3 regions of the Pseudomonas orientalis genome follow, and region 2 is predicted to be linked to each of the others. Evidence: riboswitches for the same ligand, from Rfam matches in the RefSeq annotation. Region 2 holds a riboswitch; each other region holds the start of a gene.
What was found. Region 2 has a riboswitch for cobalamin ahead of cobW (cobalamin biosynthesis protein CobW). Riboswitches for the same ligand answer to the same signal wherever they lie in the genome.
Positions count from the first base shown of each region.

Region 1: it holds a riboswitch for cobalamin, as region 2 does, so the genes downstream of both, cobO (cob(I)yrinic acid a,c-diamide adenosyltransferase) here and cobW (cobalamin biosynthesis protein CobW) in region 2, are expected to answer to the same signal.
Region 3: it holds a riboswitch for cobalamin, as region 2 does, so the genes downstream of both, MRY17_RS16960 (ABC transporter substrate-binding protein) here and cobW (cobalamin biosynthesis protein CobW) in region 2, are expected to answer to the same signal.

Region 1 covers NZ_CP094351.1:4,082,794-4,087,247, forward strand. The annotation lists gene bluB (5,6-dimethylbenzimidazole synthase) at 1-95, opposite strand, end outside; gene MRY17_RS18100 (cobyrinate a,c-diamide synthase) at 92-1,483, opposite strand; gene cobO (cob(I)yrinic acid a,c-diamide adenosyltransferase) at 1,480-2,091, opposite strand; cobalamin riboswitch at 2,170-2,426, opposite strand; gene MRY17_RS18110 (PQQ-dependent sugar dehydrogenase) at 2,526-3,839, shown strand; gene MRY17_RS18115 (C40 family peptidase) at 3,974-4,454, opposite strand, start outside.
Region 2 covers NZ_CP094351.1:3,188,833-3,193,286, reverse strand. The annotation lists gene MRY17_RS14230 (M10 family metallopeptidase C-terminal domain-containing protein) at 21-1,493, shown strand; cobalamin riboswitch at 1,526-1,724, shown strand; gene cobW (cobalamin biosynthesis protein CobW) at 1,817-2,878, shown strand; gene cobN (cobaltochelatase subunit CobN) at 2,881-4,454, shown strand, end outside.
Region 3 covers NZ_CP094351.1:3,819,637-3,824,090, forward strand. The annotation lists gene MRY17_RS16950 (M4 family metallopeptidase) at 1-335, opposite strand, end outside; gene MRY17_RS16955 (DNA/RNA non-specific endonuclease) at 471-1,400, shown strand; cobalamin riboswitch at 1,522-1,715, shown strand; gene MRY17_RS16960 (ABC transporter substrate-binding protein) at 1,831-2,841, shown strand; gene MRY17_RS16965 (FecCD family ABC transporter permease) at 2,838-3,842, shown strand; gene MRY17_RS16970 (ABC transporter ATP-binding protein) at 3,839-4,454, shown strand, end outside.

The DNA of each region.
Region 1 (4,454 bases), 890 kb from region 2:
ACGGTGCCGCCGCTGAAATGGCGCATGTCGCGGCGTTCGGCGATGGCGCGGTAGACGGCTTGGCGGTCGGGCTCGGGGAAGGCGTGGTCAGTCATGGCCTCATCGGGGGCAAGCCCCCTCCCACAATTGACCGAGTTGAAACCCCATCCAATGTGGGAGGGGGCTTGCCCCCGATAGCGGTGTCAGGGGCTGGCGCAAAAAGCGCGGCCACCGCGGTCGGATTGGACGGAAAGTAAAAATGCACATAAGAGGCCGTCATCCGCCCCTGCCGATACACCGCCTCGGCCCCGCGCCCGCCATTGGGGCTCAGCCCGCGAGCGATCGGTTCCCACTCAGTGCTGGTCAAGGAGTGGTGATAGGTATGCCCGCGCAACGTGCCCTCGGGCAGCTCCACGCTTTGCAGCGCCAGGGCCGCCAATTTCTTTTGCATCACGGCATCGCCCTGCAGCAGGCCGAGCAGTTCGGCACGATTGCCGTCGACATCGGTCAGCGAGTCGAGCAAATACAGCATGCCGCCACACTCGGCGAGCAATGGCTTGCCGGCGGCATGATGGGCGCGGATCGCCTCAAGCATCGAGATGTTTTCCGACAGCGCCTGGTGATGCAGCTCCGGGTAGCCGCCTGGCAGATAGAGGCTGTCGACCGCAGGTAATACGCAGTCATGGATCGGGGAAAAGAAGCTCAACTCGGCCCCCATTGCCCGCAGCAGGTCGAGGCTGGCGCCGTAGGTAAAGGCGAAGGCTTCGTCACGGGCTACCGCAATGCGTACCCCGGCGAGCAGCGGCTCGGCCTCGATGACTTCGGGCGCGGCAAACGTCACCGGCGGCGGCACGGCCACTTCGCAACTGCTGCCCAGCGCCTGGGCGGCGGCGTCCAGACGCGCGTCAAGGTCATTCAGTTCGCTGGCTTGCACCAGGCCCAGGTGTCGGCTGGGCAATTCAATACCGGTTTCGCGCGACAGCGCGCCGTACCAGCGCAACCCTTCGGTCAGGCTGCCCTCCAGCAACTGCGCATGGCGCAGCGTGCCGACGCGGTTGGCGAGCACCCCGGCGAACGGCAGGTCCGGCTGGTAGCGCGCCAGGCCCAGCGCGAGCGCGCCAAAGGTCTGCGCCATGGCCGTGCCGTCGATCACGCCCAGCACCGGTACACCGAAATGCCGCGCCAGGTCGGCGCTGGACGGGGTGCCGTCGAACAGGCCCATCACGCCTTCGATCAGGATCAGGTCGGCCTCCCCCGCCGCTTCCCACAACAGGCGACGGCTTTCCTGCTCGCCGACCATCCACATGTCCAATTGATACACCGGCGCGCCACTGGCGCGTTCGTGAATCATCGGGTCAAGAAAGTCCGGCCCGCATTTGAATACGCGGACCTTGCGCCCCAGGTTGCGGTGCAAACGCGCCAACGCGGCGGTGACGGTGGTTTTGCCTTGACCGGACGCCGGTGCGGCGATCAATACGGCCGGGCAATGACGGGGCTGATTCAAAGTTCGACGCCTTTCTGAGCCTTGATACCGGCCTGGAACGCGTGCTTGAGCATGCCCATTTCGGTGACGGTATCGCCCATTTCGATCAGTTCAGGCTTGGCGCCACGGCCGGTGACCACCACGTGCTGCATCGGCGGACGGGCTTGCAGGTCGCTGAGCACCTGGTCCAGATCGAGGTAGCCGTGCTTGAGCGCAATGTTCAATTCGTCCAGCACTACCAGGCCGATGGAGGGGTCATTGAGCATCGCCCGGGAGACGGCCCAGGCCGCTTCGGCGGCCGCGATATCGCGCTGGCGATCCTGGGTTTCCCAGGTGAAGCCTTCGCCCATCACATGGAAGTGCACTTGCTCGGGGAAACGGCGGAAGAACAGCTCTTCGCCGGTACTGTGGCGCCCCTTGATGAACTGCACCACGCCGCATTGCATGCCATGGCCCATGGCCCGGGCCAGCATGCCGAAGGCGGAACTGCTCTTGCCCTTGCCGTTGCCGGTCAGCACCAGCAGCAAACCGCACTCATTGGGCGAATTGGCGATGCGTTCATCGATCACGGCTTTTTTGCGCAGCATGCGCGCCAGGTGGCGTTCTTCGCGGTCGGGGGTATCGGTCATGGCAGCTCTCCGTTGGGGCTGGACAAAAACGGCGGGCAGGAAAAAATAAAACAGACAGCCAAGCATCGCCCACCGTGATGCTGTTGAATGTTTCAGGCCGGTCTCCGGGCTCATGAGTGGCGCTCTGCCTGTGTAAAAGACAGTGCCGGCCAACGGCGCGCCTTCCCATATCGCCTGCGATACAGTGGCCAACAGCGCCGTCTTGACTCATTTACCGTTGCGGGGGCAGCGCCGGAATTGCGGCAGCACTGTGTACAAGTGCGCTCACTCACCGGCTTCCCTGTTTCACTCTGTCGACGCAAACGCCACAGAGCACCTGGAACAAGCCGCGAAGGTTAGTGGGTTGGGGGTGGAGCGTCAATTAAAGCTGGCCCTGTACTTGAACCATCAAGGTGATGTGCTTCTCTACCCTTACAGGTATTCAGGAGAACACCATGCATAAAACCAGACTCGCCTTACTGATCATGTTCGCCGGCACCCTCGCCGCCTGCGGAGAAAGCTCCACTCTGCAGGTGGCAGATGGCACCGGACCCTCGCCCCGGTTGCCGGAACCGAACAAGACGCTGATCCCCACCGTAAACATCGCGCCGGCTGTCGGTTGGCCAGAAGGTGCCAAGCCAACTGCCGCAGCCGGCACGCAGGTGGCCGCATTTGCCGAGGGCCTGGAGCATCCGCGCTGGCTCTATGTGTTGCCCAATGGCGACATACTAGTGGCCGAGACCAACGCACCGCCCAAGCCGGATGACACCAAAGGCATTCGCGGCTGGGTCATGGAAAAAGTCATGGGCCGCGCCGGCGCGGGTGTGCCGAGCCCGAACCGCATCACCCTGCTGCGCGATGCCGACCACGACGGTGTCGCCGAAACGCGCACGGTGTTCCTGGAAAACCTCAACTCGCCGTTCGGCATGGCCCTGGTCGGTAACGACCTGTACGTGGCGGACTCGGACAAGTTGCTGCGTTTCCCCTACCAGCCTGGCGAAACCGCGATCAAGGCGGCCGGCACCAAGGTTGTCGACTTACCGGGTGGCAGCCTCAACCATCACTGGACCAAAAACGTGGTGGCCAGCCAGGATGGCAGCAAGCTGTATGTCAGCGTCGGCTCCAACAGCAACGTCGGCGAGAACGGTCTGGAAGCCGAAGAAGGCCGGGCGGCGATCTGGGAAGTGGACCGCGCCACGGGCCAGCACCGTATTTTCGCCTCCGGCCTGCGTAACCCCAACGGCATGGCCTGGGAACCCCAGAGCGGCAAGCTGTGGACGGCAGTGAACGAACGCGATGAAATCGGCAGTGACCTGGTGCCGGACTACATCACCTCGGTCAAGGATGGCGCGTTCTACGGCTGGCCTTTCAGCTATTACGGGCAACATGTGGACGTGCGCGTCACGCCGCAGAACCCGCAGCTGGTGGCCAAAGCCATTGCGCCGGACTATGCGGTCGGCCCGCATACCGCGTCATTGGGGCTGACTTTCGCGCAAGGCAGCAAACTACCGGCGCAGTTCAGCAACGGTGCGTTCATCGGCCAGCATGGCTCGTGGAATCGCAAGCCGCACAGTGGCTACAAGGTGATCTTCGTGCCGTTCGAGGGTGGGCAGCCTAAGGGCAAGCCGGTGGATGTGCTGACCGGGTTCCTTGATAAAGATGAGAACGCCATGGGTCGGCCAGTGGGGGTGGTGATCGATCAGCAAGGCGCTTTGCTGGTGGCGGATGATGTGGGCAATAAGGTGTGGCGGGTTTCCGCTGCCAAGTAAACCCTCTCAGGCACACCACAAAACAATGTGGGAGGGGGCTTGCCCCCGATGGCGGTGTATCAGTCACTATCTCCAGTGGCTGACACACCGCTATCGGGGGCAAGCCCCCTCCTACATTTGAATCTATGTCTGACTCAGGGATTGCGTGCCAGGTTGGCCGGCAGCACGCGCTTGGCGCTCAGGTAAGCATTCTGCCAATACGCCTTGGACAGCGTATCCAGCTTCACTGTACCGCCGGTCTGCGGTGCGTGCACAAAACGGCCCTCGCCCACATAGATCCCGGCGTGACTGACCCGCGAACCACCACCGGTGGCAAAGAACAACAGGTCACCGGTTTGCAGGTTCTGCTCGCTGACGTCCTGAGCACGCATCACGATCAGCTCGCGAGTAGTACGCGGCAAAGAAATACCCGCCGCGTCACGGTAGACAAAGCCAATCAGCCCGCTGCAATCAAACCCCGAGTCCGGCGTGTTGCCGCCCCAACGATAAGGCGTACCCACCAGACCCAGCGCGCGGAAGAGCACGTCTTCCGCGGCAGGCGAAAAGTTCTGGGTGGAATAGTTGAACACCGGCTTGGGCTTGACCGCTACGGGAGCGGGCGGCGGTGGACGGTTC
Region 2 (4,454 bases):
GGAAGGTAAGCGTCGTGGAAATGGACATCATCGAAAGTGGAGGCTTATTTATGACGAATGTATCCCGAGGCAATGTCAGTCCTGGCTATCTTTACCAATCTGCCGATCAATTACCCAACTCACCCCAGGCGACGCAGTCTCAACCGCCTGACGCCAATGCGCCTGCAATGTACGACGTCACTGCGCGCGCCGACGATCCGTATTATCGCGCCGGCTCGCGCAAGCCTTCACGCTCTCTGGATGAAATGGCTCGCCATATTGACCGGCGTGGTCGAAGGTTGCATGACAGCAACGGCGACGGGGTGTTGCGTCTCTCTTATACGTTCAATGAAGCCTCAGCCAATGAGAGCAAGTTCAACGACACTCAAAAAGACCAGGCCCGGCGCGCCATGCAGTCCTGGGCCGATGTGGCAAACATTACGTTTGACGAAGACACTGTTGGGGCTGAAGGTCGCCTGCGGTTTGTCAACGACAAGACACCGGCCGTTGCGGATGCCGTTTTTTTGCGCTATCAGGCGCGCATTCGGGTGAACTCCGGTTATGCAGATAATCGCGCGCCGACGGTTAACGGCTTTGAACGCCAGACGCTCACCCATGAGATAGGCCATACGCTGGGCGCCGCGCATACCGGCGATTATGATGCCACCCGTGGGCCTGTCGCTTATGAGACGCACGCCGCTTACGCGCAAGACAGTCGTGCCTATTCCGTCATGAGCTATTTCGCTCCGGGCAATACGCACCATGACTTCAATGGTCAATACGCCTCTTCGCCGCTGATGGCCGATATTGCCTGGTGTCAGCGGGTGTACGGGGCCAACCACCACACTCGCAATACCGATACCACCTACGGGTTCAACTCCAATACCCAGCGGGACGACCTGTCATTGAATTCGTCGCGCGACGGTGCTGTCTTCTGCGTCTGGGATGGCGGAGGCAACGATACGTTGGATTTCTCCGGCTATCATCAGAACCAGGTGATCAACCTGCGCGCCCAGTCGTTTTCCGACGTAGGGGGCATGAAGGGTAATGTTTCCATCGCCAAGGGCGTCGTCCTGGAAAACGCCATCGGCGGTTCTGGCAATGACGTACTGATCGGAAATGACGCCGACAACCGTCTCAAGGGCGGAGCCGGCGCGGACCGCATGCGAGGGGGGGCAGGCAGCGACACGTTCGTATACGACAATGCCGGTGATTCGACGTTATATGCGCCTGATCAGTTAGTAGACTTTGTCAGCGGTCAGGACATCATCGATATTTCCTCGCTGTTGCGCAGGCATTCCATCGACTCGCTGACATTCGTCAGCCAGCTCACCGGGCGGGCAGGCGAGGTGGGCGTGGGCTACGATCCGCAGACGAACGAGTCATGGGTAGTGCTCGACCTGACCGGCAATGGCGAAATTGATTTCTACCTCGAGAGCCGCGGCCAAATCGGGCATGCCGACATTGTGGGTGATGTGCCGGTGAGCTATCGCTATGCGTACGCTGTCGCTTGAGCATGGAGCATTGACCGCCGGCCACGCACTGCGTAGCCTTGCCTGCTCGAGGTTCTTCGGCTGCGGTCGAAGCTAAGAAGGGAACGCGGTACAAGCCGCGGCTGCCCCCGCAACTGTGAAGGGTTCACCTGACTGCAATGCCACTGCCGATACGGTGGGAAGGCGCAGCCGGCGCCGGTCTTAGACCTGCAAGCCCCAAGCCAGGAGACCTGCCTCGCAATCGATTTTCAATTCAACCGGGCGGGGTGATCCGGTGACGAAACCTGCTGCTGCGTGCCGTCGCAGAGCCTGTCGTCCCGTATGCCCGCCCCAAAGGGCATCCGATGAAAACACTGGCCAAACTCCCCGTCACCATCGTTACCGGTTTTCTCGGCTCGGGTAAAACCACCTTGCTGCGCCATATGCTCGACAACGCCCAGGGCCGTCGCATTGCGGTGATCGTCAACGAATTCGGCGAGCTGGGCATTGACGGTGAAATCCTCAAGCAGTGTTCCATCGGTTGCACCGAGGAAGAAGCCAATGGCCGCGTGTATGAGCTGGCCAATGGCTGCTTGTGCTGCACCGTGCAGGAAGAATTCTTCCCGGTGATGCGCGAGCTGGTGGCCCGACGCGGCGACCTTGACCATATCCTCATCGAAACCTCCGGCCTGGCCCTGCCCAAACCTTTGGTCCAGGCCTTCCAATGGCCGGAAATCCGCAATGCCTGCACCGTGGACGCGGTGATCACCGTGGTCGACAGCCCGGCCGTGGCCGCCGGCACCTTCGCCGCATTCCCTGATCAGGTCGACGCCCAGCGCAAGCTCGACCCGAACCTGGATCATGAATCGCCCTTGCACGAGCTGTTCGCCGACCAACTGGCCAGCGCCGACCTGGTGATCCTCAACAAGGCCGATCTGATCAGCGCCGAAGACCTGGCCCGGGTGCGCCTGGAAGTAGCCGAGGAGCTGCCGCCGGCAGTGAAAGTCATCGAAGCCAGCAGCGGCCGCCTGCCACTGGACGTGCTGATCGGCCTGGGCGCCGGTTCCGAGGAGCATATCGACGCGCGCCACAGCCATCACGACCATCACCACGACGGTGAGGACGACCACGACCACGACGCTTTCGACTCCATCTCCATCGACCTGCCTCAAGCCGACGAAGCCCTGTTGCTCGACGCCCTGACGCAGTTGGTGGTGCAGCACGGCATCCTGCGCATCAAAGGCTTTGCTGCGATCCCGAACAAGCCGATGCGGCTGCTGATCCAGGGCGTGGGCACGCGCTTCGACAAGCACTTCGACCGTGCCTGGGGCCCGGAAGAGACACGCACCACGCGCCTGGTGCTGATCGGCCAGGAACTGGATGCCGCCGGCCTCGAAGCGCAACTGCGCGCCGCCCTCAGCGTTTAACCATGCACCTGCTCAGGACCCAACCCGGTGGCTTCGTCGCGGACGACAATATCGCCGACCTTGGCCAAACCCCCGCCGAGCTGGTAATCCTGTGCAGCGGCGATTCCAGCCTGGCGCTGCTTGCCGAAGCGGCGCAGCAACTGCCCGAGGATTACCCCGGCCTGCGCCTGGCCAACCCGATGCAGGTGCAGAACCACGCCTCGGTCGACCTGTACGTCGATGAGGTGTTGCGCCACGCCAAGGTCATCCTGATTTCCTTGCATGGCGGCATCGGTTATTGGCGCTACGGCATCGAGCGCCTGGTGGAACTGGCCGAGCGCGGCGTCACGCTGATCCTGGTGCCGGGAGATGATCGCCCGGACCCGGAACTCAGCGGTCTGAGTACCGTCGGCGCGGCGCAGCGTGACCGGCTGTGGCAGTTCCTGCGCCAGGGCGGCCTGGGTAATGCGCTGGATTTCTATCGCTGCCTGGCCAGTGGCTATCTCGGGCGCGACTACCCATGGACCGAGCCGCAAAGCTTGCCGCGTACGTCGATTTATCACCCGCATACGGCCAACGCCGAGCTTGAGCACTGGCAGGCGGATTGGCGCGCGGACTTGCCGGTGGCGGCGGTGCTGTTCTACCGCTCCCATTTGCAGGCCGCCAATACCGGGTTTATCGATGTGTTCTGCCAGCGTTTGCAGGCGGCGGGCCTCAGCCCGTTGCCGATAGCGGTGGCCAGTTTGAAAGAGCCCGGTTGCCTGGCGGTGGTTGAAGACTGGCTCGATCAAGTACAGGCGGCGGTGATCCTGAACACCACCGGCTTTGCCCAATCGAGCCCCGAAGCGCCGCATCTGCGCCCGTTTCGCCGCAATATCCCGGTGATCCAGGCCATCTGCGCCCAGGATAACCAGCCCGGCTGGCAAGTCAGTGCACAAGGCCTGGGCCCCCGCGATTTGGCGATGCACATTGCCTTGCCGGAGCTGGACGGGCGCATCATCAGCCGGCCGATCAGCTTCAAGGACCTGGCCTGGCGCAGTGAGCGCAGCCAGTCGGACGTGGTGTGCTACCGCGCCGCGCCCGAGCGCATGGATTTTGTCGCCGAACTGGCGCGCCGCTGGGTCGAGCTGGCGCGACTGTCGAATGCGCACAAGCGTGTCGCGTTGATCCTGGCCAACTATCCAACCCGCGACGGCCGCATCGGCAACGGCGTGGGCCTGGATACGCCGGCGGCGGCGCTGAACATCTTGCGCGCGTTGCAAGCAGAAGGCTATCCGGTGCCGTCCACCTTGCCGGACAGCGGCACCGCCTTGATCCACGCCTTGCTGGGCGGCGTCACCAATGACCTGGACAGCCTCGACCTGCGCCCCTGCCATCAGAGCCTGAGCCTGGACGATTATGAAGCGATGTTCCAGCGTCTGCCCGAGGCCAATCGTCAAGCCGTGCTGGAGCGCTGGGGCACGCCGCATCAGGACCCGATGTGCCGCGACGGCCGCTTGATGATCGCCGGCCTGCGCCTGGAACAGACCTTCATCGGGATTCAACCGGCGCGGGGTTATCAGGTTGATCAGAGCGCGGTGTATCACGACCCTGACCT
Region 3 (4,454 bases), 630 kb from region 2:
AAATCGAAGGTCGCGCCCAGGCCGTCGTAGGCCTCGTCCACCGCGGCATCACCGCTGGCGGGTTGCCCTTCGCCACGGATCAGCTTGCCGGGCAGGCTGTCGGTGTTGTCGGCGCTGTAGATCGAGCGCTGTTTCTCGGCGCCCGCCGCCAGCGCCATGCGGGCCGGGCCTTTGGCGGGCACGGCGAGCATGCGCAACGAGCGGAACGTGCTGTCCTTGGCGCGCGTACGCAGCGCAACCTCGCGTTGGGCTTTGTCACCGTGGCGCGCGATCTGGTCGAGCATGTACGGCGGGATCAGGCAGAAAATCGGATTTCGCGGGTGGCGAACACACATAAGCTGGCTCCTTTTTGGCGTGTGGTGAACGGCCGGTTGACGACTTCAGGATAGACGCGGGTTTGCCGCCTGGGCCAAATTGTCATGAAATCATGTTGCAGTCGTGTTTATCCGAGGCCCCATAAGGAATACCCCATGCCCGCACGCCACGTCAAAACTGACCTGTCCTATCGCCCAAGGCTTGCCGACCTTCGCCCACTGCTCACGCCCAGTCCATCCTTGCTGGAGGCCAGGGCCGCGACGCCGCGTGTCACCGCAGCCAAGGACCTGCAGGATCGGCGCGGCTACGCCGAGGATTTTCTCGGCAGCTTCGCGGTGCCCTGGCCCACGCTGGAACCGACCGTGGCAGGCGACGCCCAGCCCGGGCGCCTGGACTACACGCACTTTTCCATCAGCATGTCGCGCGCCCGCCGCCTGGCACTCTATGTCGGCGTCAACATCGACGGCGGCAAGCACGTGGATATCGTGCGCAGCAACGACACCTGGGCCTACGACGGCCGCCTGCCCCTCGACGCCCAGGTGGGCGACGACCTCTACGCCGGCAACGGCCTGGACCGTGGTCATCTGGTGCGGCGCCAGGACCCGAACTGGGGCGACGAGGCGAACACCGCCAACCTCGACACCTTCCACTTCACCAACTGCTCGCCGCAGATGAGCGGCTTCAACCAGAAGACCTGGCTGGAACTGGAGGACTATATCCTCGACAACACCCAGCGCTGGAAAGCCCGCGCCAGTATCTTCAGCGGGCCGGTGTTCGCCGACGACGACCGCCTGTACCGTGGCGTGAAAATCCCCCAGGCGTTCTGGAAAGTCGTGGCCTACCTCAGCGACGACGGCAAACCCTCCGCCAGCGCGTACATGATTGATCAGCGCCGCGAGCTGGATCAACTGGACCTGGTCTTCGGCCCGCTCAAAACCTACCGGCGCAGCGTGTTGCAGATCGAACAACTGACCGGGATCCGCTTCGGCAACCTGGCCGACTACGACGGTTTCAGCAACGAAGAGCGCGCCACCGGAACGCGGATCGAAGCGCTGATCCGGGGGCCGCAGGATATCCGACTCTGAGCACGGCCCACTGTAGGAGCGAGCTTGCTCGCCAAGCACCTTCGAGCACCGCGAGGCATCCGGTTGACCGCGTTATCGTTAACGTCCTTCGCGAGCAAGCTCGCTCCTACAGGCCGTGATCGACTACCATAGCGCCGCCGGTTCCCACACGGGACTAATAGGGAATTCGAAACGCCGCCCGCGACGTCAATCGAAACTGCCCCCGCAACTGTAGGTGCCGAGCCTGCTCCCCACTGCCACTGGACGTCGTCCGGGAAGGCCGGAGCCTGGCGACGACGCATCAGTCAGGAGACCTGCCGGCCAAGTGACTCACTAACCGGCGGGGTGTCCGGGAAGGCCATCCTTGCGCTGCCCGGCCGGCGGCGCGCGTGGGTGTATTTCCGAACCGTCCCTGCCCTGCTTCACCGACGGTTCAAACGGAGACTGCCCCATGCTGCCACGCGTTACGGCCCTGATCATCGGCCTGGGTGTCTGCGCCCTGGCCCAAGCCGCGCCGACCCACTACCCGCTGACCGTGGAAAACTGCGGCAGCCCCATCACCTTTGCGCAAGCCCCCGCGCGCAGCGTGACCATCGGCCAGGCCGCCACCGAGATGCTGTATGCGCTGGGCGTGGGCGATAAAGTGGTCGGCACGTCGCTGTGGTTCAACGATGTACTGGCGCAGTACAAGGCGCAGAACGACAGCATCGAGCGTCTGGCCAATAACGAGCCGAGCTTCGAGGCGGTGATCGCCAAGCGCCCGCAACTGGTGGCCGCCGAGCTGGAATGGGTGGTCGGCCCCCAAGGCGTGGTGGGCACCCGCGAACAGTTCCATGAACTGAATATCCCCACGTACCTGCTGCCCTCCGACTGCGAAGGCAAGGACAACCTGGTGGGCGCCGATGGCACGCGGCTGGAGCCGTTTCGCATCGAGACGATCTACAAAGGCCTCAGCCAACTGGCCGAGATCTTCGACGTGCAAGCGCGCGGCCAGCAACTGACCGACGAACTCAAGACGCGCCTGGCCAAATCGATCGCCACCGCGCAGGGCAAAGGCTTGAAGCAGGCCAGCGCGCTGGTATGGTTCTCCAGTGCCGAAATGGCCAGCGACCCTTACGTGGCCGGCCACAAAGGTGTTCCCCAATTCATGCTGCAAACCCTCGGCCTGCGCAACGTGGTGCAGTCCGATGAAGAGTGGCCCGCCGTCGGCTGGGAGACCATCGCCAAGGCCAACCCCACCTTCCTGGTGATCGCGCGCATGGACCGCCGCCGCTACCCCGCCGACGACTATGAAAAGAAGCTGGCCTTCCTGCGCAGTGACCCGGTAACGCGCAACATGGACGCGGTGAAACACAACCGCATCATCATCCTCGACGCCCTGGCACTGCAGGCCAGCCTGCGCACCTTCGACGGCCTGGAACAACTGGCCGCCGCCATCGACGGCTACGACCTGCCGCAATGATACGAACCCTGCTCGCCCTCACGCTGCTGCTGATCGCCCTGCTTGCCGGCGTGGCCATCGGCGAAACCGCTATCTCGCCGCAGGTGGTGCTCCAGGTGCTCGCCAACAAACTGTGGGCGGCCAGCTACGTGCTCGACCCCATCGACGAAGGCGTGGTGTGGAACTACCGCCTGACCCGCGCCCTGGTCGCCGGTGCCTGTGGCGCGGGCCTGGCGACCTGTGGAGTGATCCTGCAGTCGTTGCTGCGCAATCCGCTGGCCGACCCGTATTTGCTCGGCATCAGCGCCGGCGCCTCGACCGGTGCGGTGCTGATTGCCTTGCTCGGGGTGGGCGGCGGTTTGATTTCGTTGTCGGCGGGCGCCTTTGTCGGCGCCATGGCCGCGTTCGCACTGGTGATCCTGCTGGCGCGGGCCAGCGGATCGTCCAGCGGCACTGGCCAGATCATCCTCGCCGGCATTGCCGGTTCGCAGTTGTTCAATGCGCTTACCGCGTTCCTGATTACCAAGTCGGCCAGCTCCGAACAGGCGCGCGGCATCATGTTCTGGCTGTTGGGCAACCTCAGCGGCGTGCGCTGGCCGTCGGTGTGGCTGGCGGTGCCGGTGGCGGTCGGCGGGCTGATGGTGTGCCTGTGGCACCGACGTGCGCTGGATGCATTTACCTTCGGCACCGATTCGGCGGCCTCGCTGGGCATTCCAGTGCGTCGCGTGCAGGTCGTGCTGGTGGGCTGCGCGGCGGTGGTGACGGCGGTGATGGTGTCGATTGTCGGCTCCATCGGGTTTGTCGGGCTGGTGATCCCCCATGCCGTACGCTTGATGCTCGGCTCCGGGCACTCGCGCCTGCTGCCGGCCAGCGCCCTGGGTGGCGCCTTGTTCCTGATCGCGGCAGATGTGCTGTCGCGTACCTTGATCAAGGGTCAGGTGATACCGGTGGGCGTGGTCACGGCACTGGTGGGTGCGCCGGTGTTTGCGCTGATCCTGATCGGCCGGAGAAATGCACGATGACTGTACTGAGCTGCACCGGCCTGGGCTTCAAGGTGCGTGACGCCGAATTGCTGCGCGATATTCACCTGGATGTGCAGCAGGGCGAAACCCTGGGTATTGTCGGACCGAACGGTTCGGGCAAATCCACCCTGCTCAAGTTGCTCGCCGGTTTGCGCCCCCCGGCCAGCGGCGAGGTGCGCCTGGGCGGCAAGCGCCTGGGTGAGCTGTCACGCCGCGCCATCGCGCAACAGTTGGCCGTGGTGGAACAACAGGCCGACACCGACGACGCCATTCGCGTGTTCGATGCCGTGGCGTTGGGCCGCACGCCGTGGCTGTCGGCGCTGAGCCCGTGGTCGGATGAAGACGACCGCATCGTGCGCCAGGCCCTGCACGACGTGGACGCCACCCACCTGAGCCACCGCGCCTGGCGCAGCCTCTCCGGCGGCGAACGCCAGCGGGTGCACATCGCCCGCGCGTTGGCCCAACGGCCCCAAATCCTGTTGCTGGATGAACCGACCAATCACCTGGATATCCAGCATCAACTGACGATCCTCAAAGGTGTGCAGGGTTTGCCGGTCACCACCTTGATCGCCCTGCATGACCTGAACCAGGCGCTGACCTGTGATCGCCTGG